Regions from separate parts of the Bacillus sp. FDAARGOS_235 genome, predicted to be linked through region 1. Evidence: riboswitches for the same ligand, from Rfam matches in the RefSeq annotation. Region 1 holds a riboswitch; the other holds the start of a gene.

Region 1 (7,153 bases):
CCATCTCATCTCCAATAGGGCGCAAATAATCACCTAAAGTACGGTATGGTGCTTTTCCTTGTCTAGGAAATGTGAAACGCTCTATTACGCGCGTATGATCTTCTGGATCATATATTACGATGTTTTGTCCATCGCTTTGCGCTGGGAAAAATTGATACACTGCTTTCGGTTTTAACCAAGATTGTCCTTCCACCAATAATTCGTCTATTAAATCATTTAATTCGTGCGCTCTTTTATCCCCCTCTTTCAAAAGCTTCTTCACATTTCCTTTTAATCCAAGGTGATGTCCAAGTAACATTTGTCTATTTAAAAATGGGGCAAGATGTGAGACAGGAACATCTCGTAATACAATTCGTTTTGTTGAATCAGGCACCATAACCTCTGATTTTGGTAATGGCTCAATTACTGCTGGAATTTCCACTTTCTTCTCTTCTTTTTTTACGATATGAAGATGACGTTCTTTTTTATCCTGTTTCATCTTCTCACGCTCTTCTTCTTTTTGAAGCTTATTAATAATATCAAGACCTGTCATCGCATCGCTCGCATAACATACGAGCCCTTTATACGATGGAGAAATACGATTATCTGTAAACTTTCTCGTTAACGCTGCACCACCAACAACAATTGGAATATCAATATTCGCCGCTTTTAAATCCTCAGCAGTTGTTACCATTTGTTGTGCTGATTTTACTAGCAAGCCAGAAAGACCTATAATATCAGGTTTTTTTTCTTGCACTTCTTGAACGATTCGATCCGAACGAACATTAATTCCTAAATTAATAATCTCATATCCGTTATTTGATAAAATAATTTCAACAAGATTTTTCCCAATATCATGTACGTCCCCTTTAACGGTCGCTAATAATACTTTTCCTTTTTTCGCACTATCGCTAGATTCCATATGCGGCTCCAAATAACTTACAGCAGCTTTCATACTTTCAGCACTTTGCAATACTTCAGCAACTATAAGTTCATTATTATTAAATAATCGTCCCACCTCATCCATTCCTGTCATAAGTGGACCATTAATAATATCCAAAGGTTTTCTTCCCTCTGTCAGCGCGAGACTTAAATCTTCATGTAATCCTTGCTTTGTACCTTCTACAATATAGTTGGCTAGTCGCTCATCAAGCGTTAATATTTCTTGAACAACAACCTCTTTCTTTTTAGCAACACGATAAAAATTCGTAAATTCTTCTAACGTCTCTTTCGTCGTTTCAAATAATAATGCATCTGCAAGACGTTTTTCTTCCTCTGGAATTGACGCATAGCGCTCTAATTTCTCAGTATTAACAATCGCATAATCTAATCCTGCTTTCGTTGCATGATATAAAAAGACAGAATTTAACACTTCACGTCCAGCTGGTGGTAAACCAAATGATATATTACTCACACCTAAAATCGTTAAACATTCTGGTAACGCTTCTTTAATAAGTCGAATTCCTTCGATCGTCGCTGCCGCTGAACCGATGTATTCTTCATCACCTGTCCCTACTGGAAATACAAGTGCATCAAAAATAATATCTGACGGGCGTATACCATATTTCGTCGTCAATAATTCATAACTTCTTTTCGCAATTTCTAGTTTTCTTTCAGCACTTACTGCCATACCATCTTCGTCGATTGTCCCAACTACAATTGCGGCACCATACTTGCGAAGCAGTGGCGTTACCTTTTCAAAACGCTCTTCTCCATCTTCTAAGTTAATAGAGTTAATAACAGCTTTCCCTTGAATATAAGTAAGTGCTCTCGCCATTACATTTTCATCTGTTGAATCAATCATAATCGGTACTTTTAACACTTTCGTAACTTCTGATAAGAATTTTTCCATATCTTCTATTTCATCACGGTCAGGGTCTGCCATACAAATATCAATAATATGAGCATTTTTCTTCACTTGTGCTCTTGCCACTTCAGCAGCCTCTTCAAATTTACCTTCTGCCACTAATCGTTTAAATTTACGTGACCCTATAACATTCGTTCTTTCACCTACAAATAACGGTCTCATAGACTCATCATATTGCAGCGCCTCTAATCCACTAATTCCATGTCCGGCTCGTTCATTTTGCGCACGCGGTGTAAGAGATGCTAGCGCTTCTTTCATTGCTCTTATATGTTCTGGTGTTGTGCCGCAACAACCACCAATAATATTAATCCATCCTTCTTCAGCAAATCGCTTCACTTTTTCAGCGAGAGAAGATGGAGATTCATGATAATGTCCATCTTCATCAGGAAGACCTGCATTTGGATAACAAGAAATGTAACACTCCGATAAATCAGATAAAGAACGAATATGGTCTCTCATAAACTCCGGACCAGTCGCGCAGTTTAATCCAACAGATAATGGCTTCATATGTTCTACGGATAAGTAAAAAGCCTCAATTGTTTGCCCAGCCAGAGTCGTCCCCATCGGCTCAATCGTCCCAGAGATCATAATAGGAACAATTTTATTTAGTTCTTCAAAAGCAGCTTGAATTCCAATATAAGCAGCTTTCACATTACGCATATCTTGACTCGTTTCAACGAGTAACACATCAACTTCGCCATTTAATAATCCCCTCGCCTGCCTAGTATAAGCTTCTATTAGTTCTTCAAATGTAACTCCTCCTGTAACACTAATTGCTTTCGTTGTCGGTCCCATCGCACCTGCAACATATACTTCATTCCCACTTTCTTTAACAGCTTGTTTCGCTAATCGTGCTGCCTTTTCATTTAGTTCTTCATCTAAATGAGACAGCTCATAATCACTTAATACGATATTTGTCGCCCCAAATGTATTTGTTTCAATAATGTCAGCTCCAGCTTCAATATAAGCTTTATGAATCTTTAAAATAACATCCGGCCTTGTTTCTACTAAATATTCATTACAGCCCTCGTACTCTTCTCCTCCGAAATCTTCCGCAGTTAAGTCCTCTTGTTGTATCATTGTCCCCATTGCACCGTCTAATATTAAAATGTTATTTTGTAATTTTTCTTCTATACACTTCATCAATTAATACCTTCTTTCACTTCTTGCTTTTCTCTCACATATTTAACAAGATGTTCTGTAATTTCATATTTTAGAAATGGTGTAATTAAATAGATACCGTTAAAATATTTCATCGCTGCATCGATCAACTCTTGTGAAATACGAATCCCTTCCTCGATAGCTGCCTCTTTCGTTTCGTGTCCATCCATTCTCTCTCTTATTTCTTCAGGAAGAGTAATACCCGGCACCTCAAAATGGAGAAAGTCTGCATTCCGCTTACTTACTAATGGCATAATTCCAATAAAAATAGGTTGTTCCAAATGTTTTGTTGCTTCATATACTTCTTCTATTAAAGCAACATCATATATCGGCTGTGTTAAGAAATATTCAGCCCCAGCATCTATTTTTCGTTCCATTCGCTTTACCGCTGCTTTTAAATGCCTTACGTGAGGATTAAAAGCACCTCCGACTGAAAACCTTGTTGCCGGTCCAATGGATTTCCCTAAAATGGAACGTCCATCGTTCATTTCTTTAATCATTTTAATTAACTCTATAGAGGACAGATCATATACAGAAGTTGCTCCCGGAAAATCACCAACGCGCGCTGGATCACCAGTTAAAGCTAATACTTCCTCCATACCTAACGCTGATAAACCTAGTAAATGAGATTGTAGTCCAATGACGTTATGGTCTCTACACGTTAAATGTGTCAATACTGGAATATCGTGCTTCGTTAATAATGCGCCCATTGCCATATTCGAAACACGAGGCGATGCTAATGAGTTATCTGCTAGAGTAATAGCGTCTGCTCCCGCTCTTTTTAACGCTCTTGCTCCTTCAAAAAACCGCTGTGTATCTAACGTTTTCGGCGGATCTAATTCCACTACAACTGTCGTTTGTTTTTTTGCCTTTTCCGCAAGAGTAACCTGTACCTTCGAACGCTTCTCGTGTGTATGAACTACTTTCGGTCTTTGAATCGTGTCTTTTTCTATTACAGGTGTAACATTCGCAACAGCGCGCTTCATACTTTGAATATGTTCTGGAGTCGTACCACAACAACCACCCAATAACCGAATACCTTGCTCAATAAATTTCGGTGTCATCGCTTCGAAATAAGCTGGGCTTCCCTCATATACGTAACGTCCCTCCACATAATTTGGGAGACCTGCATTTGGGTATGCTGATAAATAGCCATTCTGCGGAATCGATATCATTTTGAAAGCTTCCGTCATATGAAGTGGCCCTAGTTGACAGTTCAATCCAACAACATTTGCACCGTAATCTATAAGCTGTTTTAATATTTCATTGACATCATTTCCATTTTGAGTCGTACCTGCTTCATGTAACGCTACTTGAGCAACAATCGGAATATTCGTTTGCTTACGCAATACTTTAACGGCATGAAGTAATTCAAATTCATCGTAAAAAGTTTCTAATAGTAATCCATCAACCTGTTCTTCTAGTAAAGCACCTGCCTGTTCAAGTAGCATAAATTCTCGCTCCATATCAGTCGTTGTGACAGCTCCGATATGTTTCATACCACCGATTGTTCCTAAAATTGCATTTCTGTTTGTAACAGATGCTTTCGCAAGCTTCACTGCCGCTTTATTAATTTGAACAACTTGATTTTCTAAGCCATACATACGTAATTTCGCCTCATTTGCTCCATACGTATTTGTTTGAATCACATCTGCACCAGCAGCTACATATTGTTTATGAATCGATATAATTAGGTCTGGATCAGATACATTCAATTCTTCAAAACTACTTTGCAAACCATGTGAATGTAATAACGTTCCAACCGCACCATCACCTATTACAATTCCTTTTGATAATAAATCTAGTAATTTCACGAATCTCCCTCATTTCTATCAATATAAAAACCCCCTCTTCACTTTGAAGAGGGGGACATAATTGTTCCGCCTCTTATTATGCAAAACATTCGTTTTGCAGGTATTAGCACCGTTTCAAACATTTCGTTTGAAGGTTGCCGGGTTTCACAGGGCCTTTCCCTCCACCGCTCTCAATAAGAGTTGTCTTTATTATTTTATTTATGTAGCTAAAAGGAAATGCGTTCCCCTTTTAACAATGTTTGTTAATTTTTTATAAATTTAGCATGCACAAATATAAAAGTCAATGACACTTGCGGAAAAATAAAAATTATTTAAAATAAAGTTGCAATTCAATTAACTTTTGTTGTAAAGTTAAAAACATAATAAAAATTTCATACGAACATTCTTATCTAGAGAGGTAGAGGGACTGGCCCTATGACGCCTCAGCAACCATTAACATTTGTTAATAAGGTGCTAATTCCAGCAAATTGTGAAAGATTTGACAGATGAGAAGAAGACTCTATTCAATCCGAAAGCCTTCTTCTTAGAAGGCTTTTTTTTATTTTATATTCAACTACTGGTTCAATTTAAAAAGGAGGAATTTTTACATGTCAACTATCGAAACAAAACTAGCACAAATCGGAAATCGTAGCGAAACTACAACAGGAACTGTTAATCCACCCGTTTATTTCTCAACCGCTTATCGTCACGAAGGACTTGGTAAATCTACCGGCTTTGACTATTCACGAACTGGAAATCCAACTCGTGGTCTTTTAGAACAGGCAATCGCAGATTTAGAATATGGCCAACAAGGTTATGCCTGTAGTTCAGGTATGGCAGCTGTTCTCCTCGTCCTTTCATTATTCCGTTCTGGAGATGAACTTATTGTATCCGAAGATTTATACGGGGGAACGTATCGCTTATTTTCCGAACACGAAAAAAAGTGGAATGTTCGATGTAGATACGTAAATACACAATCTATTAAACAGATTGAGCAAGCTATCACAACTGAAACGAAGGCTATTTTCATAGAAACTCCGACTAATCCATTAATGCAAGTTACTGATATTGCCGCTGTCGCAACTGTAGCGAAAAGACACAGACTACTTCTTATCGTAGACAATACATTCTACACGCCTTATATACAGCAGCCATTAACAGAAGGTGCTGACATCGTACTTCATAGTGCAACGAAATATTTAGGTGGGCATAATGATGTATTAAGCGGACTTGTCGTTGCAAAAGGAAAGGAACTTTGTGAGGAAATCGCTCATTATCATAATGCCTCCGGTGCTGTCTTAAGCCCATTTGACTCATGGCTATTAATTCGTGGTATGAAAACTTTAGCGCTTCGCATGAAACAACATGAAGAAAATGCGAAAGCAGTTGTTACTTATTTAAATGATGAGGATGGTGTGACAGATGTCTTTTATCCAGGGAGAGGCGGTATGATTTCATTCCGACTTAAAGATGAAGCTTGGATTAATCCATTCTTACAATCTTTATCCTTAATCACATTTGCCGAAAGCCTTGGTGGTGTAGAAAGTTTAATGACTTATCCAGCAACGCAAACACATGCTGATATTCCAGAAGAAATCAGAACGGCGAACGGTGTATGTAATCGTCTTCTTCGATTCTCCGTCGGCATTGAAAACAGTAATGATTTAATTCAAGACTTAAATCAAGCCATTAAACTTGTAAAAGAAGGTGTGAGAATATGAGTTATTCTATAGATACACTCTTACTACACAACCAATATAAACACGATGCACAAACAGGAGCTGTTAACGTTCCCATTTATAACACATCAACATTTCACCAGTTTGATGTAGATACTTTTGGCAAATACGACTATAGCCGATCTGGAAATCCAACTCGTGAAGCTTTGGAAGATATCATTGCTTTATTAGAAGGCGGAACAAAAGGATTCGCCTTTGCCTCAGGCATTGCAGCGATTTCTACTGCTTTTCTCCTTCTTTCACAAGGCGATCACGTTCTCATTTCAGAAGACGTATACGGAGGCACTTATCGAATTATAACTGAAGTACTCTCCCGTTACGGTGTTTCACATACATTTGTTGATATGACCAATTTAGAAGAAATAAAGCAAAATATTAAATCGAATACGAAACTCTTTTATGTAGAAACACCATCTAACCCACTTTTAAAAGTAACAGATATTCGCGAGGTTTCTAAACTCGCAAAATCTATTGGTGCTCTTACATTTGTTGATAATACTTTTTTGACACCATTATTCCAGAAGCCACTTGATCTTGGCGCCGATGTCGTTCTTCATAGTGCTACAAAATTTATTGCTGGTCACAGTGATGTTACTGCCGGATTAACGGTCGTA
Region 2 (7,153 bases), 470 kb from region 1:
AGAAGCAGCATATAAAAAAATTATGGATACGATTCCAAATGAAGCGAAATATATAAAATTATTTTACGATAATGAAGGTTGCGGTTGTGTTATGAGCGGAATCATTGATTTAGTAGCTGTAGCTGAAAAAGATGAGCGTGATGTAGATATTGAATCAAGTACACTTAGCTTTATCGCCGATCGTACAAAGCTTGTATTTATGGATGATAAGTTAACGGTTGATTGGCATGAAGGTGGAGGAACTCTTCAGTTAAAAAGCCCGAGCCAGTTTTATAATCCAAATATGAAGTTACATGTTCGAGTATAATAAAGAAAAGACGGTTCCAATATGTTTTTGGAATCGTCTTTTTTATTGCATAAGGTGTTATTATTGCCGTTTTTTGTTGATAAGTCGATATACTTAAAAATCGCCGATATAATTTCATGTGTCAAAGTAAAGCTCTTGATACAATAAAAAGATTTTTTCACATAATGAAATGTACACATGATTGAATTTTCTGTATAATTTTCTTTGCGGAGGGGATACGCATGAGAAGATGGGGAATTGAGTTATTAATTTTAAGTGTGGTTATGATTTGGGGTATTAACTATACCATTGCAAAATATGGGCTTGTAGAATTTACAGCAATTGAGTTTACTGCTATTCGGATGATGGCGGCGGCACCGTTACTGTTATTGCTTACATTCTTTATTGAAAAGTCGCTTTATGTGGAGCGAAAAGATATACCAAGATTAATCGTTGTTAGTTTTGTAGGGATTGTACTATATCAAACGTTATTTATGGAAACTGTTAAATATACATCCGCTACAAATGCCTCTTTACTCATTTCTATTTCACCTATTTTTACAACTTTATTTGCGGTTTTTTTGAAACAAGAAAAGTTTTCTTCTCGGAAGTTAATTGGTTCTATGATTGCCTTTGTGGGTGCAGCATTAGTTTTAGTAGCGGGGCATTCACTCGCTAGTTCTTTTTACGGGAATGGAATTGGAATGATTACATCAATATGCTGGGGGCTTTATCCTGTTTTAGCAGGGCCATTAATTAAAAAATATTCAGCACTACGTGTTACTGCATGGTCGGCATTAGTTGGAGCAATTCCGCTTTTATTATTAAGTGGTCCACATGTATTTGTCATGCCGTTTCACATTACAAAAGGGATGACACTATTTGCTTTACTATATTCTATTTTCTTTGTAACAGTATTTGGTTTAGTAATGTGGTATATCGGTGTTCAAAAAATTGGGGCATCCCATACGATGGTATATATGTATATTACACCGATTGTAGCGGTTTTATTTGCAGCTATATGGGCAAATGAATCTATTTCATTACAACAAATGATCGGTGGGATAATCATTTTCTTTGGTCTATGGTTTGTAAAATTGGAGAAAGTAAAAGTTCATACTACCGTACAGGAACCTATATCAAAATAGGAAAACAGATCACTTATGATCTGCTTTCCTATTTTTTTATTTTTGGTAAGAAGACGAGAAATAAGATAGCAGTAATAAGTGGAATTAAGTTTAAAAATGGAATACGGAAGAGTGTGATAAGAATAATACCTGGAAGGAGAACACCGAGGACAGCGTAGAAAATACTATGATTTTTCGTGTACCAATATAGCGAAAGTCCAATAAGTGCAGGGACAATGAGATGAATGAGAGCCATTAAAAAATAAATCATTAGACGCCCCCTTTATTTGTGTATTTATTACATCATATCCGTATGTTCATAGATTGATATCACTTTTTTCATAAATGGACGAAAAATGTTTGGAAAAACGTCACAAATTATAAGAATATGATGTTCGAAATCTTGTATAATATTATTTTCTGAAAACATTTAAACAACATAAACATTGGGTTTATGTTGTTTTTAATTTGAGTGAAGAGAATTTTAAGTAGTATGAACTCGAAAGAAATGAGTTATACAGCTTTTGTTGGATAGATTAAAACTACTGAAGAGGGGTACAGCATGATTAGTATGTCATTAAGATCGTTTAAAATTCAATCGTATTATTTACTAGGTATTCTGCTATTAGGCTGGATGTTAACGCCGTTTTCAGCGCATTTTCTAGGTGCAGGAATTGGACTTATCGTAAGTATGTATTGTGTTTGGCTTTTAGGGAGACGAATTGAGAAGCTTGGAGATAGCATTGTAAAGAAAACGAAAGCACCGACGCTCGGTATGTTTAACCGTTTTGCCGCTGCTATTTTGGGTGCTATTATTATGTACGAAATTGAGCACCATATGGTGATGTGGGCTTTTGCAGTAGGGATTATGGGCGGTTATTTCTTAATTGTTGTTAATTTAGGCTACTATAGCATGAAAGATGAGAAAGAATTAACGAAGAGATAAAAAGATAAAAGCTGCTCTTTAGATGGGATAGAGGATCCAGCGGTGGCTAGAAGCGGTTAGAGCCTTTTTTAGCTCCGTACTTGTATAAAAAATAGATAGAAAGAAGCTTACGTAAAAACGTAAGCTTCTTTTTTATGTAAGTGTGTGTAACCGTTAAGCCGCATTGGGTTTTGTCGGTGAGTACGCGAAACTTTTCGGTTACACGACACTTATTCATATGAGTAAAGGGTTATTCCAACAGAAAGTTTTAACTTAAGCGATTGGACCGCCTAAGTTAATAATAGCTTCAGAAACGCTGTCGAACTTTTTGAAGTTCTCTTTGAATTCGTTTGCAAGTTCAATTGCTTTTGTTTTGTAAGCAGCTTTATCAGCCCAAGTTTGTTCAGGTATTAATACTTCGTCAGGTACACCTGGTACGTGAAGAGGTACTTCAAGACCGAAGATGTCATGTTTAGCAGTTTCAGCTTTTGCAAGTTCACCGCTTAGTGCTGCTTGAATCATTGCGCGAGTGTAACCTAAGTTCATACGCTTACCAACACCGTATTCGCCACCAGTCCAGCCAGTGTTTACTAAGAATACTTTCGCATCGTGTTTCTCAATTTTTTCACCAAGCATTTCAGCATAGCGAGATGCATCAAGTGGTAAGAATGGTGAACCGAAGCAAGTTGAGAATGTAGCTTGCGGAGATGTAACGCCGCGCTCTGTTCCTGCTAGTTTACTAGTGTAACCACTTAAGAAATGATACATAGCTTGTTCTTTTGATAACTTACTGATTGGAGGCAATACGCCAGATGCATCAGCAGTTAAGAAAATGATTGTATTTGGATGTCCTGCAACACTTGGCAGCACGATATTGTCAATCGCATGCATAGGGTAGGCAGCACGTGTATTTTCTGTTAAAGTAGTATCGTTATAGTCAGCGATGCGTGTTTGATCATTAATGACAACGTTTTCTAAAACAGATCCAAATTTGATTGCATCAAAGATTTGTGGTTCTTTCTCATGAGAAAGGTTTACACATTTCGCATAGCAACCGCCTTCAATATTGAATACACCGTTATCAGACCAACCATGCTCATCATCACCGATTAATTTACGGTTTGGATCAGCAGATAAAGTTGTTTTACCTGTTCCAGATAAACCGAAGAATAGTGCTACGTCACCTTCTTCACCTACGTTTGCAGAGCAATGCATAGAAAGAATATCTTGTTCAGGTAGTAAGAAGTTCATAATAGAGAAGATTGATTTTTTCATTTCTCCAGCGTATTCTGTACCACCAATTAGTACGATACGTTTTTCGAATGAAACCATGATGAATGCTTCAGAGTTTGTACCGTCAATTACTGGATCTGCTTTAAAGTTCGGTGCAGAAACAATTGTAAACTCTGATTCATGAGTTGTTAATTCTTCTTCAGTTGGACGAATAAATAATTGATGTACAAATAGATTGTGCCATGCATATTCGTTAATAACTTGAATTGGTAGGCGATAGTTGCGATCGGCGCCTGCAAATCCTTTGAAGACGAATAACTCTTCTTTTTCTTTTAAGTATTCTAAAACTTTAGTATATAATTTATTAAAATGTTCTTCAGAAATCGGTTGGTTCACAGCTCCCCAAGCAATTTTGTCAGCAACCGATGCTTCTTTCACAATAAATTTATCTTTAGGAGAACGTCCTGTGTATTTTCCTGTTGAAGCAGAAACTGCACCAGTAGAAGTTAATTTCCCTTCATTTCGCATTAATACTTTTTCCACTAATTGCGGAACACTTAGTTGAATCTGTGCATTGCTTCCGTTCAATAATTCATGTAAACCGATTTGGACATTCACAGTACTCATATTTATATACCATCCTTTTCATTTAATGAAATATTTCTCGTAATCCCCATCAATAGTATAACACAATTATATAAATAATGTATACTATTTATTTATTTTTGTTTGTGTGAATGTATTATTTCCTTATTAATATTTCATTCCAGGCGTATTGAGAAAAACTTTCAGGAAAATGTGAATATTAATTGACAAATGAATATCATTTCTTTAGTATAGGTTGGGACGGATACTCTCTTATCCCGAGCTGGCGGAGGGACAGGCCCGATGAAGCCCAGCAACCTCACTTGTAGTGGTAAATACATGTGAATAGGTGCTAAAACCTGTGCGAGGCTAATGGTCTCGAACGATAAGAGCAAAGGGCAAAAAGCAGTATGCAAGTAGCAAATTAAACCTTTCCTCTATGTTAAGTAGGAAAGGTTTTTCTGTATGCTTGTGTGGGAGAATAAATGTATGTCGCAGTTTGTGGCAAATTAAGGATGAGTTCCGTACAATATATACAATTACTGTAGGGAGGTTTACCACATGACAAAAAAACGTCATCTGTTCACATCTGAGTCTGTAACTGAAGGACATCCAGATAAAATTTGTGACCAAATTTCTGATTCAATTTTAGATGCGATCTTATCAAAAGACGCAAATGCACGTGTAGCTTGTGAAACAACTGTAACAACTGGTTTAGTATTGGTAGCGGGGGAAATTACGACTTCTACTTACGTAGACATTCCAAAAATCGTTCGTGAAACAATTCAAGGCATTGGTTACACACGCGCAAAATACGGATTCGATGCAGAAACTTGTGCAGTTTTAACATCTATCGATGAGCAATCTGCTGACATCGCTATGGGTGTTGACCAAGCGCTAGAAGCACGCGAAGGTCAAATGACTGACGCTGAGATTGAGGCAATTGGTGCAGGAGACCAAGGTTTAATGTTTGGTTTTGCATGTAATGAAACACAAGAATTAATGCCACTTCCAATCTCGCTTGCTCACAAATTAGCTCGCCGTTTAACTGAAGTACGTAAAGATGACACATTATCATACTTACGTCCGGATGGAAAAACGCAAGTTACAATTGAGTATGATGAAAATGGTAAACCTGTACGTGTAGATACAATTGTAATTTCTACACAGCATCATCCAGATGTTACATGGGAAGAAATCGATCGCGATTTAAAAGAGCATGTAATTAAAGCTGTAGTTCCAGCAGAATTAATGGATGGAGAAACGAAATTCTTCATTAACCCAACTGGCCGCTTCGTAATTGGTGGACCACAAGGTGATGCTGGTTTAACAGGACGTAAAATCATCGTTGATACTTACGGTGGATACGCTCGCCACGGTGGCGGTGCATTCTCTGGTAAAGATGCAACGAAAGTTGACCGTTCTGCAGCATATGCAGCTCGTTATGTTGCGAAAAATATCGTAGCAGCTGGTCTTGCTGACAAAGCAGAAGTACAACTTGCATACGCAATTGGCGTAGCACAACCAGTATCAATTTCAGTTGATACATTTGGCACTGGTAAAGTATCTGAAGACGTACTAGTAGAACTAGTTCGTAACAACTTCGATCTTCGCCCAGCTGGTATTATTAAAATGCTAGACTTACGTCGCCCAATTTACAAACAAACAGCAGCTTACGGTCACTTTGGACGTACTGATGTAGATCTTTCATGGGAACGTACAGACAAAGCAGCTACTTTAAAAGAGCAAGCTGGTCTATAATATATGAAAAAAAGCTTTGCGCAGTGAGCGCAAAGCTTTTTTTATTTCGTTTTACTTACAATTTGAATGCATGATTTACAATACACTTCTCCGTCTAGCTCAATATATTTTTTCATATTAGTCATACCACTTGCTGGAAATGGCATATGAATCCGTGATTTTTCATATGTTTGTATTTCTTTTTCACATGATTTACAAATGGTCCGTTTCTTATGTAACATATGCAATCAACCTTTCATTTGACGTGCTTTACCCGCGCAAAAGGCACTGCTTAGTAAAAATAGCGTTGCGAATATAATACTTACTAATGTGGCGTATGGAATTGCTCCTTTTAGAGAAAAACCGACAGTGATGGAAGCAACGAATAAGAGGATGAATGTTGTTGTTAATTTTTTGTATAGTTCCATAATAGGTAGACCTCCGATTTATTTGGTAGTGCAATTTTAAAAACTGAATTCTACTATGTAGAAAATATAAGAAAAGTTAAAGGTTAGCTAATGATGTGAAGTCTAGGGGGATAAGAAAGAATGTTTTTCATTTTCCTTTTTGTGGATTACTATACTTATATTGTATCATGATGCATCATCGTCTTCATACATAATTGTGTAAAGGTATGTATGATAAAATGAAGAAAAGTCTTTAAGAAAGGAAGAAGAAAAATGAGTGTCAATGAACATAAAAAACAAGCGCCAAAAGAAGTGCGTTGCAAGATTGTAACAATTTCCGATACACGTACGGAAGAGACAGATAAGAGCGGACAACTATTACATGAATTGTTAAAAGAAGCAGGCCATACAGTGACTTCTTATGCAATTGTAAAAGATGATAAAGAAAGTATTCAGCAAGCAGTGTTAGCTGGTTATCATAAGGAAGATGTTGATGTTGTATTAACAAATGGTGGTACAGGTATTACGAAACGTGATGTCACAATTGAAGCCGTATCAGCGCTATTAGATAAAGAAATTGTCGGATTTGGTGAGTTGTTCCGCATGATTAGTTATTTAGAAGATATCGGAAGTAGTGCAATGTTAAGTAGAGCGATTGGTGGCACAATTGGGCGAAAAGTTGTCTTTTCAATGCCAGGATCTAGCGGAGCAGTTCGCCTTGCGATGAATAAGTTGATTTTACCGGAGTTAGGTCATATTACATTCGAACTGCATCGCCAATGAGTAAGTGGGCTGGAATTGTATTAGCAGGTGGTATGTCGAGTAGGTTTGGTGAGCCGAAAGCGTTAGC

What was found. A riboswitch is a leader RNA that binds a small molecule or an ion and turns the genes downstream of it on or off. The one in region 1 is predicted to bind S-adenosylmethionine.
Region 2: linked by a shared signal. The riboswitch ahead of metK (methionine adenosyltransferase) and the one ahead of A6J74_RS23205 (bifunctional homocysteine S-methyltransferase/methylenetetrahydrofolate reductase) in region 1 are both predicted to bind S-adenosylmethionine.

The regions. Positions count from the first base shown of each region.
Region 1 covers NZ_CP020437.2:4,067,509-4,074,661, reverse strand. Annotated here, with positions in the region: gene metH (methionine synthase) at 1-2,989, opposite strand, end outside; gene A6J74_RS23205 (bifunctional homocysteine S-methyltransferase/methylenetetrahydrofolate reductase) at 2,989-4,821, opposite strand; SAM riboswitch class I at 4,892-5,001, opposite strand; SAM riboswitch class I at 5,204-5,313, shown strand; gene metI (cystathionine gamma-synthase/O-acetylhomoserine thiolyase) at 5,409-6,521, shown strand; gene metC (cystathionine beta-lyase) at 6,518-7,153, shown strand, end outside.
Region 2 covers NZ_CP020437.2:3,595,465-3,602,617, forward strand. Annotated here, with positions in the region: gene A6J74_RS20615 (iron-sulfur cluster biosynthesis family protein) at 1-307, shown strand, start outside; gene A6J74_RS20620 (DMT family transporter) at 529-1,434, shown strand; gene A6J74_RS20625 (hypothetical protein) at 1,463-1,684, opposite strand; gene A6J74_RS20630 (ATP synthase subunit I) at 1,976-2,359, shown strand; gene pckA (phosphoenolpyruvate carboxykinase (ATP)) at 2,612-4,198, opposite strand; SAM riboswitch class I at 4,427-4,548, shown strand; gene metK (methionine adenosyltransferase) at 4,718-5,917, shown strand; gene A6J74_RS20650 (hypothetical protein) at 5,959-6,138, opposite strand; gene A6J74_RS20655 (hypothetical protein) at 6,145-6,324, opposite strand; gene A6J74_RS20660 (MogA/MoaB family molybdenum cofactor biosynthesis protein) at 6,577-7,086, shown strand; gene A6J74_RS20665 (molybdenum cofactor guanylyltransferase) at 7,083-7,153, shown strand, end outside.